2 regions of the Bradyrhizobium sp. A11 genome follow, and region 1 is predicted to be linked to the other one. Evidence: predicted binding sites of a transcription regulator. Region 1 holds the regulator's gene; the other holds the start of a gene.
The links. The regulator PhoB, encoded in region 1, activates phosphate uptake and scavenging genes when phosphate is short. The targets are predictions, from matches to a motif close to TGTCATNNANCTGTCAT.

Region 1 (7,404 bases):
CACCTTGGTCGGGATCTGCTCGGAGCGCAGGAAATATTCGTGGGCGGCGTCTTCCAGGCTGCCGCCATCGAGCGCGACCAGGCCCTGGTAGCGGCTCATGTCGGGGCCCTGGTCGATGGTCATGGCGAGATGACCGCGGCCGAGCAGCGCGCCGGAACGCATGCCGGATTCTTGGGCCTCGCCGAGACGCGCGGCATCGAAGCGGGCATAGGCGCGCAGGCGATCCGGCGCCTGGTAGTCCACCACCAGGAACGACACTGGACCGTCGGTCTGGGCCTGGAGAATGAAGCGCCCCTCGAATTTCAGCGCCGAGCCGAGCAGCGTCGTCAGCACGATGGCCTCGCCGAGCAGCTTGCCGACGGGCGCGGGATAATCGTGCTTGGTCAGGATGTCGTCGAGCGCCGGGCCAAGCCGCACCAGACGCCCGCGCACGTCGAGCGCATCGACCTCGTAGGGCAGCACGGCGTCATCGATCGGAATTGCGGATGGTGCGCGAACCGGGCCTTCGGACCCGGTCTTCATGTCAGGAGATTGGGAAACCATGGCGCTCTATCTGGGGTCGGAGGTGGGAAATGGAAGGGGCGCGGAGGTGGTGTGTTCCAGGTGCGGATTAAGCGGTGGCAAGCCGCTCAAATTCGATGTCGTCCCGGGGCGCGCGAAGCGCGAGCCCGGGATCCATAACCACAGGCTGCGATTTGGCGAAGACTGTTGGCGTCGCTCAGCCTGCCACAAGAGAGATTCCGCGGTATGGGTCCCGGATCGGCGCGCGCTTGTGGCGCGCTTGTCCGGGACGACAATTGTGTATGAGGCGGCAGCAGGGCCGCCAGCGCGGCTACTTCACCGCGTCGAAGCACCAGGCCAAGATGCCCTTCTGCGCGTGCAGGCGGTTTTCGGCCTCGTCGAACACGACCGATTGCGGGCCGTCGATCACTTCATCAGTGACCTCCTCGCCGCGGTGGGCGGGCAGGCAATGCATGAACAGGGCATCGGGCTTGGCGAGCGACATCAGCTTGCCGTTGACCTGGTAGGGCTTGAGCACGTTGTGGCGATGCTCGCCTTCCTTGTCGCCCATCGACACCCAGGTGTCGGTGACGACGCAATCGGCGCCGCGCACCGCGGCTTCCGGATCGGTGCCGAGCACGATCGGCGCGCCGGTCGCCTTGATCCAGTCGCGCATCGCCTTTTTCGGCGCGAGCTCCGGAGGGGTGGCGACGTTGAGCTGGAATTTGAAGCGCTCGGCGGCGTGGGCCCAGGACGCCAGCACGTTGTTGTCGTCACCGGTCCAGGCCACTATCTTGCCCTCGATCGGGCCGCGATGCTCCTCGTAGGTCATGAGGTCGGCCATCACCTGGCAGGGATGCGAGCGCCGCGTCAGGCCGTTGATGACGGGCACGGTGGCGTTGGCCGCAAGCTCGAGCAGCGCATCGTGATTGAGGATGCGGATCATGATGGCGTCGACATAGCGCGACAGCACGCGGGCGGTGTCGGCGATGGTCTCGCCGCGGCCGAGCTGCATCTCGGCGCCGGTGAGCATGATCGCCTCGCCGCCGAGCTGGCGCATGCCGACGTCGAACGACACCCGGGTCCGCGTCGAGGGACGCTCGAAGATCATCGCCAGCGTCTTGCCTTCGAGCGGCCGCACCGGCTGATGCGCCTTCTGCTTCGCCTTCATCGCGCTCGACGCGGCGAGCATGCGCTTGAGCTCCGACAAGGGCAGCTCGTTGATGTCGAGGAAGTGCTTCGGCGTCTTGGTCGGGGACTTGCTCATCAGCTTGCCGCCCGCTTGCTCTGGCCGGCCGACAATGCGGTGCAGGCCCGCTCCAGCCGCCCGACGCTGTCCTCGATCTCGGCTTCGGTGACGATCAAGGGCGGCAGGAAGCGCACGACATTGTCGCCGGCCCCGACGGTCAGGAGCTTTTCGTCGCGCAAGGCGGCGACCAGGTCGCCCGAGGGCACGACGGCCTTGATGCCGATCAGGAGGCCCTCGCCGCGCACCTCGCTGACGATGTCGGGGTGACGGTCGATCACCGAGGCGAGCTTCTGCTTGAGCAGCAGCGACATCTTCTGCACGTGGTCGAAGAAGCCGGGCTTAAGCATGACGTCGAGCACGGCGTTGGCCGCCGAGATCGCCAGCGGATTGCCGCCGAAGGTCGAGCCGTGCGAGCCGGGCCCCATGCCGGCCGCCGCGTCCGCGGTCGCCAGCACGGCGCCGATCGGGAAGCCGCCGCCGAGCGCCTTCGCCAGCGACATCACGTCAGGCGTGACGCCGGTGCGCCGATACGCGAACAGATCGCCGGCACGGCCCATGCCGGTCTGCACCTCGTCGAAGGCGAGCAGCAGGCCCTTCTCGTCGCAAAGCTGGCGGAGCGCCTTGAGGAACGCCGGCGGTGCCGAACGCACGCCGCCCTCGCCCTGGATCGGCTCGATCAGGATACCGGCGGTGTCGGGCCCGATCGCCTTCTTGACGGCTTCGAGGTCGCCATGCGGCACCTGGTCGAAGCCGTCCATCGGCGGACCGAACCCTTCGAGATATTTTGCCGATCCGGTCGCAGCGAGCGTCGCCAGCGTGCGGCCGTGGAAGGCGCCCTCGAAGGTGATGATGCGGTAACGCTCCGGATGCCCCTTGGAGAAGTGATGATGGCGCACCAGCTTGATCACGCCCTCCAGCGCCTCGGCGCCGGAATTGCAGAAGAACACCAGGTCGGCAAAACTCTCGTGGCACAGGCGCGCGGCGAGCTTCTCGCCGTCCGGGCTCTGGAACAGGTTCGACATGTGCCACAGCTTCGTCGCCTGCTCCTGCAACGCCTTGATCAGATGCGGGTGGCAATGGCCGAGCGCATTGACGGCGACGCCCGAGGTGAAATCGAGATAGCGATCGCCATTGGTTGCGATCAGCCAGCAGCCTTCGCCGCGTTCAAAACCGAGGTTGGCCCTGGCGAAAACGGGGAGCAAATGCGGGGCTGCGCTGTTAGTCATGACGGCCACTTGATGTTGCGGACGGTGTGAGGCGTGCATTGCGCAACGCACCATCCACCGGCCCGGAAAACGAAACGTGCCGCCTTTTAAGGGCGGCACGCACGACTATCTTAGGCCTGGTGAAACGGGTGTCAATGCCGCCCGAAAGCCCCAGAAAACGGTGGTGAAACGGTGATTCCGTAGTCTTGCGGTCGCGATTTTGCGGGTTTTTCACCACGGAACATGTGGAAGCGAGTCGGCGGACTCTTGCGCGTGAGTCACGCCATATTGTAGCGTTTGGATTGTCAGATACGACATCTCGTGCGGCAGTTCTGATCCCAAGAGTCCTCATGTACCGGCGTAAACGTTCGGGCGTCAGTTGCGCGCCCGGCGAGCCCTAAGGGATTCGAGCGGCACGGGTTTTTCGAGGCTTAGGCATTCGCCGCACGGACCGCCAGGATGGCAGCCGCGCGGCGAGGGAAAGGGTGCAATGACGGTTTTGACCTGGTCCGACGATCGCGTCGAGCAGCTGAAAAAGCTCTGGGAGGCCGGATTGTCGGCCAGCCAGATCGCAGCAGAGCTCGGCAATGTGACCCGCAATGCCGTGATCGGCAAAGTGCACAGGCTCGGCCTGTCCGGCCGCGCCAAGAGCCCTTCGTCGGCCGCGCCCCGGCCGCGCAAGGCGCGTCCCGCCCAGCACATGATGCGGGTGACGCGCCCCATCGCGCGCGGCAACACCGCGCTGGCGCAGGCCTTCGAGGTCGAGGTCGAGGCCGAACCCGTCACCTACGACAACGTGGTGCCGATGAGCCAGCGGCTGTCGCTGCTCGAATTGAACGAGGCGACCTGCCACTGGCCGGTGGGCGATCCCTCGAGCCCGGATTTCTTCTTCTGCGGCGGCAAGGCCCTGTCCGGCCTGCCCTATTGCGCCCAGCACTCGCGCGTGGCGTATCAGCCGGCGGCGGATCGGCGCCGCGCGGCACCGAAGCCCACGCGCTGAGCGAGATTTAGCTGATCGCAAACGCGGCAGTCGTCACACGACGGCGCCTCAAGACATCCGATGTCGTCCCGGACAAGCGCGCCACAAGCGCGCGCAGATCCGGGACCCATAGCCACCGCAGGATGTGGTTAGGGGGACTCGGAGTTACCTATTTCGTGTAACAATCACTTGCTGTGGTTATGGATCCCGGATCTGCGCTGACGCTTGTCCGGGACGACACCGATACTGTGGCGGCAACTCGCTAGACCACCTCACCCGCCCTTACGTCTGCTCCGCCTTCGCGAAGCGATCGTCCAGTGCGTAGCCGGCGCCGCGGACGGTGCGGATCGGGTCCTGCTCGCGGCCGAGATTGAGCAGCTTGCGCAGGCGGCCGATATGGACGTCAACGGTGCGCTCGTCGATGTAGATGTCGCGGCCCCAGACGCTGTCGAGCAGCTGCTCGCGCGAGAACACGCGGCCGGGATGCTCCAGGAAGAACTCCAGCAGGCGATATTCGGTCGGGCCGAGATCGATCGGGCGGCCGGAGCGCGCGACGCGGCGCTTGTCGCGATCGAGCTCGATGTCGCCATAGGCCAGCACGGTCGCGAGCCGCTCGGGGCTGGCGCGCCTGAGCAGGCCCTTCACGCGCGCCAGCAGCTCCGGCACCGAGAACGGCTTGACGATGTAGTCGTCGGCGCCGGTCGCAAGGCCGCGCACCCGCTCGCTCTCCTCGCCGCGCGCGGTGAGCATGATGATCGGCAGCTGCTTGGTCTCGGGCCGGGTGCGCAGGCGCCGGCACAGCTCGATGCCGGAGAGGCCCGGCAGCATCCAGTCGAGCACGATCAGATCGGGAATGTGTTCCTTGAGGCGGGTGTCGGCGTCGTCGCCGCGCATCACCGTCTCGACGTCATAGCCGTCGCCTTCGAGGTTGTAACGCAGAAGCTCGGTGAGAGCTTCCTCGTCCTCAACCACCATAATGCGTGCGCCCATGTTGTCGTCGCTCCTTGAGGTCTTCAGGTATTCGGGATCGTCGTGGCGAACGTGGTCATGTCGCCCTTCGGCCGCTTGTCGGTGATCGCCTGGCCCTCGATCATGTAGAACACGGTCTCGGCGATGTTGGTGGCGTGGTCGCCGATGCGCTCGATGTTCTTGGCGCAGAACATCAGATGGATGCAGAACGAGATGTTGCGCGGATCCTCCATCATGTAGGTGAGGAGCTCGCGGAACAGCGAGGTGCAGATCGCGTCGACCTCCTCGTCGCCCTTCCACACCGCCATCGCCGCCGGCAGATCGTGCGCGGCATAGGCGTCGAGCACGCTCTTGACCTGCTGCTGCACCAGGTCGGTCATGTGCTCCAGGCCGCGGAACAGCTTGAGCGGATGGAAGTCGGTCTCCAGCGCGGCGACGCGCTTGCCCATGTTCTTGGCGAGGTCGCCGATGCGCTCGAGGTCGGTCGCAACGCGCATGGCGCCGACGATCTCGCGCAGGTCCACCGCCATCGGCTGGCGGCGGGCGATGGTGAGCACGGCGCGCTCCTCGATGCGCTTCTGCAGCGCGTCGAGATCGGCGTCGATGGCGACGACGCGCTGGCCGAGCGCGACGTCGCGGCGGATCAGCGCATCGACGGAATCGACGATCATGCGCTCGGCGATGCCGCCCATCTCGGCGACCAGGCGCGTGAGCTCCTGGAGGTCGGTGTCGAAGGCCTTTGCGGTATGTTCGGTACCCATGTTGCGTCTCCTCAGCCGAACCGGCCGGTGATGTAGTCCTGCGTCCGCCGGTCGGTCGGCGACGTGAAGATCTTGCTGGTGTCGTCGAACTCGATCAGCTCGCCGAGATACATGAAGGCGGTCTTGTCGGAGACGCGCGCCGCCTGCTGCATGTTGTGGGTGACGATCGCGATCGTGTAGTTCTCGGACAATTCCTGGATCAGCTCCTCGACCTTGGCGGTCGAGATCGGGTCGAGCGCCGAGCAGGGCTCGTCGAACAGGATCACCTCGGGCCGCACCGCGACGGTGCGGGCGATGCAGAGGCGCTGCTGCTGGCCGCCGGAGAGCGACAGACCGGAGGCGTTGAGCTTGTCCTTGACCTCGTTCCACAGCGCGCCGCCGCGCAGCGCCTTCTCGACGCGGTCGTCCATCTCGGACTTGGAGATCTTCTCGTAGAGGCGGATGCCGAAGGCGATGTTCTCGTAGATCGTCATCGGGAACGGGGTCGGCTTCTGGAACACCATGCCGACCCGGGCGCGCATCAGGTTGAGGTCGAGCTTGGGGTCGAGGATGTTGGTGTGGTCAAGCAGCAGCTGGCCGGTGGCGCGCTGGCCCGGATAGAGGTCGTACATCCGGTTGAAGATGCGCAGCAGGGTCGACTTGCCGCAGCCGGACGGGCCGATGAAGGCGGTGACGCGGTTGGTGCCGAGCGCCAGGTTGATGTTCTTCAGCGCATGGTGCTCACCGTAGTAGAAGTTGAGGTTGCGCGCGGTGACCTTGGCCGGCGCCTCGGGCAGCGGCTGCGAGCCGGGGTGAACGGTCGGCGCGCTGACGGAAACAGACATTTCACTCATTTTGCAGTCCTCTCGGCACCAAGGATGCGGGCGCCAATGTTCAGGGCAAGCACGGTCAGGGTGATCAGCAGCGCGCCGCTCCAGGCGAGCTGCTTCCAATAGGCGTAGGGGCTCTGCACGAAGTTGTTGATGGTAACCGGCAGGTTCGCCATCGTCTTGTCCAGGCCGAGGCTGAAGAACTGGTTGGACAGCGCGGTGAACAGCAGCGGCGCGGTCTCGCCGGCGACGCGCGCCGTGGCGAGCAGCACGCCGGTGATGAGGCCGGAGCGCGCGGCGCGGTAAGCGATGCGCTTGATCACCAGCGAGCGCGGCAGGCCCAGCGCGCTGGCGGCTTCGCGCAGCGGGTTCGGCACCAGCAGCAGCATGTCCTCCGTGGTGCGCACCACGACCGGGATCACGATCACGGCGAGCGCCAGCGCGCCGGCGATCGCCGAGAAGCCCCGCATCGGCACCACCACCGCGCCGTAGATGAACAGGCCGATGATGATCGAGGGCGCCGAGAGCAGGATGTCGTTGATGAAGCGGATCACCGAGGTCAGCCTGTCGTTGCGGCCGTACTCGGCGAGATAGGTGCCGGCGAACAGGCCGAGCGGGGCGCCGATGCCGACGCCGATCACGGTCATGATGATCGAGCCGACGATGGCGTTGCGCAGGCCACCATCGGTCGAGCCCGGAGGCGGCGTGTCCGCGGTGAAGATCTGCACGTTGAGGCCGCTGACGCCGTTGTAGAGCAGCGTGACCAGGATGAGCGCGAGCCAGGTGACGCCGAACGCTGCGGCGGCGATGCAGAGGCCGCGGATGACGACGTCCCAGCGGCGGCGGCGTGCATAGATCGGGTTCATGGCTTCACTTTCCGGCCTTGGTTTCCAGCCGCATCAGCATCAGCCGCGCGGCCGCGAGCACGAAG
Region 2 (7,404 bases), 150 kb from region 1:
CTTCAAGAAGACCGGCTACTCGCGGCCACACACGATCCATTGCGGACCGGACGGCATTTACGTCAGCACGCTGGGCGGCGGCGGCAAGGACGGCACCAACGGTCCTCCCGGTGTCTTCATCATGGATTGCGAGACCTTCGAGGTCCTCGGACGATGGGAGATCGACCGCGGTCCGCAGACGCTGCACTATGATTTCTGGTGGAATCTGCCGCGCGACTACATGGTGACGAGCGAATGGGCCTTGCCGCCGCAGTTCGAGAACGGGATCGTCCCGGAAGATCTGCTTGCGAACAAATATGGCCATCGTCTGCACTTCTGGGATCTTCGCGCCCGTCGCAACGTCCAGACCATCGACCTCGGTGCCAATCATCAGATGGCCCTGGAGGTGCGGCCGGCGCACGATCCGGTTCGCGAATACGGCTTCGTCGGCGTCGTGGTCGACACCACGAATCTCGAAGCATCGATCTGGACCTGGTGGCGAGAAGGCGGGCAATTCCATGCGGAGAAGACGGCGACGATCCCACCCGAGCCCGCGCCAAAGGAGCAGCTCCCGCCGTTGCTTCAGGGGTTTGGCGCCGTGCCGCCGCTGGTGACCGACATCGATCTGTCGATGGACGACCGGTTTCTCTATGTCTCGTGCTGGGGTACGGGCGAAATGCGCCAGTACGACGTCAGTGATCCGCGCAAACCGAAGCTTGCGGGCTCCGTCCATATCGGCGGTATCGCGCGCCGCACCCCCCATCCGAATGGCAAGGCCTTTGCGGCGGGCCCCCAAATGGTCGAGATCAGCCGTGACGGCAGGCGCGTCTATTGGACCAATTCGCTCTATTCCACCTGGGACGACCAGTTCTATCCCGATGGGGTTCCGGGCGTGGAAGTCATGGCCAATGTCGGTCGCAACGGCGGCCTCGAGCTCGACAAGGATTACTTCGTGAGCTTCCCCGACGGATATCGTGCGCACCAGATCAGGCTCGAGGGCGGCGACTGTTCGACCGACTCCTTTTGCTACCCGTCGGTCTAGATGGGACCCATGCGAACCCGGCGCTCGGCTGGCTGTGGCTCGCGCTTGCGGCGAGCGGACTCTACCATGGGATCAATCCGGGAATGGGATGGCCGCTCGCCGTGTCTGCCGGGCTCATGGACAAGAGCCCGCGCGCGCTCTTCCGCGCATTGTGGGCCTTGGCGGCCGGGCATCTCCTGGCAACATTTCTCGTGCTGCTGCCATTCGCGTTCCTGCTCGTGCTGGCCGAGTGGCAGCGTCCGATCCAGATCGGTGCGAGCCTTCTCGTCATCGGCTTCGGGGTCTATCGGCTGATCGACCGGCGCCATCCGCGCGCGCTGGCACGAATTCCGCCGACGCAATTGGCGCTCTGGTCATTTGCCGTCGCCATTGCCCACGGCGCCGCCCTGATGCTCGTGCCGATCTATCTCGGGCTCTGCCGGGCCTTCGAGCTCGATGCCGGCCACGAGGCGGCGGGCGAGTTGATGAAGGCAAGTCTCGGGATGGCGGTGCTGGTGTCCGTGGTGCACGTTGCCGCCATGGTCAGCGCCGGCGGGTGTCTGGCGTGGCTGGTCTACCGTTATCTGGGGTTGAAGTTCGTCTCGCGAAGCTGGTTCAATCTTGACGCAGTCTGGGCGACCAGCCTCGTCCTGGTTGGCGCGGTGGCGCTCGCCTTCAATCTCGTGAGCTGGCGCTGAGGTTCGCCGGCGCCAATCCCCACTCGCCGATGATGCGAAACCGGGCCCTTGCGTCATCCTGCCTGAACAGCGCGATGCGGTCGATCTCGAGCGTTTCGATCCTCAGCGTCGCAAACCGCGCGCGCAGCATCTCCAGGATCGGCCCGCGCCGCTCCGCATCGAGCCGTCCGGTCAGCGTCATGTGGAAGCGGAATTCCTCCATCACGTAGGGATAGCCCCAGCGGTCGAGATAGTCGCGCTGCCGTTCGCTCAGCTTCTCCGGCTTGCGCCGCGCGCGATCCTCCGCGGTCAGCGCCGCACGGAAAGCGTCGAATTCGCGGACGCAATCGGCGGCGAGCTGCTGTAGCGCCTCCACCGGCTCGGCTGGAATGACGGCGATGAAGCCGCTGATGGCATCGACGACTGGCCGGATCACGGGACGCGGCCGCGTCTTGCCGGCGAAGGTCGCGCAGGCGGTCATCAGCCCGGCTTCGGTCCTGCCAGATGCCAGCGCCAGCGGCGCTTTCAGCGTGGCATGAAAGCCGTATTTGCGCGGATCGGCGCTGATGTCGTGCCAATCGGGCGCGACCTCCAGCGCCTCGCGCGGAAACGGCGGTTCGCTGCTGGTATAGGCATCGTAGCCGAGCAGCTCGGCGCCGAAGCGGGAGAGGGGGCTGTCGTTGCCTGCGGCAAAATAGATCGCGTAGCGGGGAAAGCCTGTCATCGCACGAGCATAGCCGGTTTAGGCCGCGGCGACAGCTTCGCGCGGCATCGCCGCCGTACTCAGGAGCCGCGTCGCGTCGGTGAGATGGACCAGCTTGCCGCCCGATATCACCGCGATCAGCCGCGGCCGCAGCGGCACGTCGTCGTCGACCAGCAGAATGTCGGCGCGGCGGCCTTCCGCGAGCACGCCGCGATCGGTCAGGCCGGTCGCGCGCGCAGGGCCGGCAGAGACCAGATTCCAGGCCTCCGTCAGCGGCAGCACGCCGTCGGCGGCGAGGCGGAACGCGGCGAGCAGCTGGGCGGGATAATAGTAATCCGACGCCAGCACCGAGCAGAGCCCCTTGGCGATCATGTCGGAGGCCTTGGTCCAGCCGGTGTGGCTGCCGCCGCGCACGACGTTCGGCGCACCGTAGACGATGGCATCGCCGTGGCTTGCCGCCGCCTGCGCGGTCTCCTCGTTGATCGGAAACTCGGCGATCAAAGCGCCGAGCTCGCGAAACTCGCGGCGCATCGCCGGCGTCGCGTCATCGTGCGAGAGCATTCGCACCTCGGCCGCTCGGGCCGCGGCGGCCAGACGCGCAACGGAAGCCGGTACCTCGTCGGCGCGCGAGACCACACGCTCGACCAGGCGGTCGAATTCCTCGCCCGACAAGCCGGTGCGCTCCACCATGCGGTTGCGCTTGCGCGGCTTGGCCATGTCGGCGACCGTGCCGTCCATGTGGTCGTTGAAAGCGAACAGGTCGACGCGGCCTTCCATGAGCCACTGCGCGATCTCGGCCTCGGCGTCGAGATTGTAGGTTTCATGCCGCAGATGGAAGCGCGTGTCGGCGGCGAACTGCGGACGCTGCCGCTCGATCGCCTCCATCAGTCCGCGCGCATTGTCCGCGCTGCGCAGGCCCGGCTCCCAGGAGCAGGTGGTGGCGTGGAACACCGTGGTGATGCCGTTGCTGATGGCCTGGCGGTCGCTGTCGGCGAGCGCGACGTCGATCGGGAAGTCGACACCGGCGCGCGGCATCATCTGCCGCTCGAAGGCATCGCCGTGAAGATCGACGATGCCGGGCAGAACCAGCAGGCCCCGTGCGTCGATCGCCAGCCGCCCCCGGCCGCGGGAGGCGTCTATCGCAGTGATGTCCTGCCCGGACACCGCCAATGACGTTTCGACGAGTTCGGCGCCGATCAGGGTCCGGCCGCCTTCAAGCAAGATGTCTGTCACGCGACCGCGCTTCGTTTGCTGGCAGGAGAGTTGCCCGTGCTTCGTATGCCGCCAGAAAATCTTCAATCCCGAGCTTGCGGAAATCGGGCAGGGCCTCGCGCAATTTGTCGTGATCCCAGTCCCACCAGGCAAGCCGCGCGAGACGCCCGGCGATCTCCTCGGAGAACCGTCGCCGCACGATTCGGGCCGGATTGCCGGCGACGATGGTGTAGTCCGGCACGTCCTTGGTGACGATGGCGCCGGCCGCGATCACCGCGCCGGTGCCGATGTTGCGGCCCGGCAGCACGATCGCGCCGTGGCCGATCCAGACGTCGTGGCCGATCTGGACGTGATGCTGGCGCCGCCAGTCGAAGAAATCGGCATCGTCGCTCTCGCCGTCGAAATAGGCGCTCGAACGATAGGTGAAATGCGCCTGCGTCGCGCGATGCATCGGATGGTTGCCGGGGTTGATGCGCGTCATCGCCGCGATCGAGCAAAACTTTCCGATCGTGCTGTAGGTGATCTGCGAATCGTTCACGACATAGGAGTAATCGCCCATCGCCACTTCGTGCAGGATGGTGCGGGCGCCGACCTCGGTATAGGCGCCGAGCCGGGCCTCGTGCAGCTTGGCCGAGGGATCGATGGTCGGCTGAACTGAAAGAGCTTTGGCGGCCATGTCGAATCCGGAGTGCGAAGGCGGGCGTACCTCTTCAAACGGCTTGATGACGATGTCATGACACGGCGATGACAGGGAATGAGCTGTGCAGGATCGCCGCACCGCAACGTCGCTGTCACACAAGTGTCAAGCGCTGGCGTTAGCGATTGGCCCCAGCTAATCTGGAGCCCTGCATGCTGGTGGTGGATGGTCTGACGTGTCGCTTCGGCGCGAAAGCCGCGGTGGACGGTGCCTCGTTTCAAATTTCTCCCGGCGGCTTCGTCGGTGTGATCGGACGGTCCGGCGCCGGCAAATCCACCCTGCTGCGGAGTATCAACCGCCTGGTGAACCCAACCGAGGGACGCATCCTGTTCGACGGGGTCGACGTCACCGCGCTGCGCGGCAAGGAACTGCGGCAATGGCGGGCGCGCTCGGCCATGATCTTCCAGCAGTTCAACCTGGTCGGCCGGCTCGATGTCCTCACCAACGTGCTGATGGGACGGCTTGCGACGATGCCGGCCTGGCGCTCGCTGTCGCAAATGTGGCCGGAGCAGGACAAGGCGCTGGCGATGTCCGCGCTCGAGCAGTTCGACATCGCCTCGCTCGCCGCCCAGCGCGCCGACCAGCTCTCCGGCGGTCAGCAGCAGCGCGTCGCGATCGCGCGCGCCCTGGTGCAGCAGCCCGACATCATCCTCGCCGACGAGCCGATCGCTTCGCTCGACCCGCGCAACACCAAGATCGTGATGGATGCGCTTCTGCGCATCAACAAGCATTTCGGCATCACCGTGCTCTGCAACCTGCATTCGCTCGATCTCGCCCGCAGCTATTGCGATCGCTTGATCGGCATGGCGCAGGGCCGCGTGGTGTTTGACGGCGCGCCGGCCGCGCTGACCGATCACGTCGCACGCGAGCTCTACGATCTCGAAGCCGCCGATGTCATGGGCGCCATGCCTGCGCCGGCGCCCGCGGGCGTCCCCGCACTCGGAACGGCGGCCGCCGCCTGAGCAGATCTGTTTCGTTGCAAGTCTTCCTTGCAAGTTTTTGCGTCAACCGACCCCAACCGATGAAGAGGGTATCATGATCACTCGCAGACTGGTCCTTGCCGGCGCCGCCGCGCTCGCATTCACGACTTCGGCCCTCGCCGCCGACTGGAAGGCCAAATATCCCGAGCTGACCTTCGCGGTCGTCCCGGCCGAGAACGCCTCCGGCGTCACCGAGCGCTGGGCGCCGTTCGTGAGCTATCTCTCCAAGGAGCTGGGCGTGAAGGTCACGCTGCGCATCGCCAACGACTACGCCGCCGTGATCGAAGGCCAGCGCGCAGGCAACATCCACATCGCGAGCTACGGCTCGGCTTCGTTCGCCCGCGCCCGCCTGACCGGCGTCAAGACCGACGCCTTCGCCAATGACGTCAACGCCGACGGCTCGACCGGCTATTATTCGGTGTTCTTCGTCAAGGCGAACAGCGCCTACAAGACCCTCGATCAGCTCAAGGGCAAGAATCTCGGCCTGGTCGACCCGAACTCGACCTCCGGCAACAACGTGCCCCGCTTCGAGCTCGACAAGTTGGGTATCCATGACGCCGACAGCTATTTCGGCAAGGTCGTCTTCACCGGCAGCCACGAGAACGCGATGCTGGCGCTGGCGCAAGGCACGGTCGAGGTTGCCGCCAACCAGTGGACCAGCGATGACGATTCTACGCTGGCGCAAATGCTGACCAAGGGCATGCTGAAGAATGCCGACGGCTCGGCGATGAAGAAGGGCGACTTCCGCATCGTCCATAAGTCGGCGCCGATCATCAACGGCCCCTATGCCTACAATTCCGAGCTGCCGGAAGACGCCAAGGCCGCCATTGCGAAGGCGTTCTTCGACGCGCCGACCAAGGACAAGGCCGCGTTCGATCGCCTTTCCGACGGCCAGAAGAAAGGCTTCCATCCCGCCACCACCAAGGATTGGGATGGCACGATCGAGCTGATCAAGTTCGTCGACGCCCTGCGTAAGAAGAAGGCGTCCTGAGTATCGGGACGATGCCACTGGAGCCGGGTCCATCGACCCGGCTCTTTCTTTGACGGGACGTCATCTCAAGCCCATGACAACAGCGGTTTCGATCCTTCCCGAGCAGCAGCTCGCCGTGCTCAACGCCGCCTATCGCGAGGCGGTGGCACGCAGGCGGCTCCGCCTCCTGTTCGGGGCCGCGATCTTCGCCGCGGCGCTGGTGCTCGCCGCGGTCGGCGCCGAAGTGAATCTGCGCACGCTGTTCAGCTATTTCGGCAACTTCGTCAGCTATTTCGACCGCATTTTCACGCTCGACAGCGGCCAGCGGGTCTGGACCGATGTCGGCGAATGGCTGTGGGGCTGGCGCAAATGGCTGAAGATGCTGGGCGAGACCCTGCTGATCTCCTACGTCGGCACGCTGATTGGCGCGACCCTCGCATTCGGCCTGAACTTCCTCGCCGCCGATAACACCTCGCCCGCACCCTGGCTTCGCTTCGTCGTCCGGCGCCTGCTGGAATTCGCGCGCACCGTTCCAGGCATCGTGTTCGCGCTGGTGTTCGTGATCGCCTTCGGACTCGGGCCGATGGCCGGCGTGCTCGCGATCGCGATCCACTCCACCGGTGCGCTCGGCAAGCTGTTCTCGGAGATCGTCGAGAACGCCGACATGAAGCCGGTCGAGGGCATCCGCTCGACCGGCGCGAGCTGGCTGTCCTGCATGCGCTTCGCCGTGGTGCCGCAGGTGACCGCGGGCTATGCCAGCTACGCGCTGCTGCGTTTCGAGATCAACGTCCGCGAGGCTTCCGTCATGGGGTTCGTCGGCGCCGGCGGCATCGGTCAGGAGCTCGTCGTCGCCATTCGCAAGTTCTACTACTCCGACGTCAGCGCCATCCTGCTCACCATCATCGTCACCGTCTTCCTCATCGACATCAGCACCGGGTGGCTGCGCGGCCGCCTGTTCGGCAAGGAGGCGCGGACGTGACGCCGCACGAGGTCGATCCGCGAGAGCTTCGCGCCCGCTACCCCGACGTGTTCGACCGTCCCGCTTCGGCGCGGCTCGCGATGCCGGCCATGATCGTCGCGGCGTTCGCGATCCTGATCTACGGCCTGGTCGATCTCGACTTCTCGCCGTCGCGGTTCTTCGCCGGCCTCAGCCAGCTCGGCTGGA

Region 2: the regulator PhoB is predicted to act here: its motif matches at 4,315-4,331, upstream of phnC (phosphonate ABC transporter ATP-binding protein).

The regions. Positions count from the first base shown of each region.
Region 1 is NZ_CP149509.1:465,320-472,723, reverse strand. Features, by position in the region: gene WI560_RS02095 (Hsp33 family molecular chaperone) at 1-543, opposite strand, end outside; gene argF (ornithine carbamoyltransferase) at 833-1,768, opposite strand; gene WI560_RS02085 (aspartate aminotransferase family protein) at 1,768-2,976, opposite strand; gene WI560_RS02080 (GcrA family cell cycle regulator) at 3,446-3,955, shown strand; gene phoB (phosphate regulon transcriptional regulator PhoB) at 4,217-4,924, opposite strand; gene phoU (phosphate signaling complex protein PhoU) at 4,948-5,664, opposite strand; gene pstB (phosphate ABC transporter ATP-binding protein PstB) at 5,676-6,497, opposite strand; gene pstA (phosphate ABC transporter permease PstA) at 6,494-7,339, opposite strand; gene pstC (phosphate ABC transporter permease subunit PstC) at 7,344-7,404, opposite strand, start outside.
Region 2 is NZ_CP149509.1:618,372-625,775, forward strand. Features, by position in the region: gene WI560_RS02845 (selenium-binding protein SBP56-related protein) at 1-1,021, shown strand, start outside; gene WI560_RS02850 (hypothetical protein) at 1,105-1,698, shown strand; gene WI560_RS02855 (DUF1045 domain-containing protein) at 1,676-2,401, opposite strand; gene WI560_RS02860 (alpha-D-ribose 1-methylphosphonate 5-triphosphate diphosphatase) at 2,420-3,613, opposite strand; partial or broken gene WI560_RS02865 (chloramphenicol acetyltransferase) at 3,610-4,268, opposite strand; gene phnC (phosphonate ABC transporter ATP-binding protein) at 4,442-5,251, shown strand; gene phnD (phosphonate ABC transporter substrate-binding protein) at 5,325-6,260, shown strand; gene phnE (phosphonate ABC transporter, permease protein PhnE) at 6,334-7,218, shown strand; gene phnE (phosphonate ABC transporter, permease protein PhnE) at 7,215-7,404, shown strand, end outside.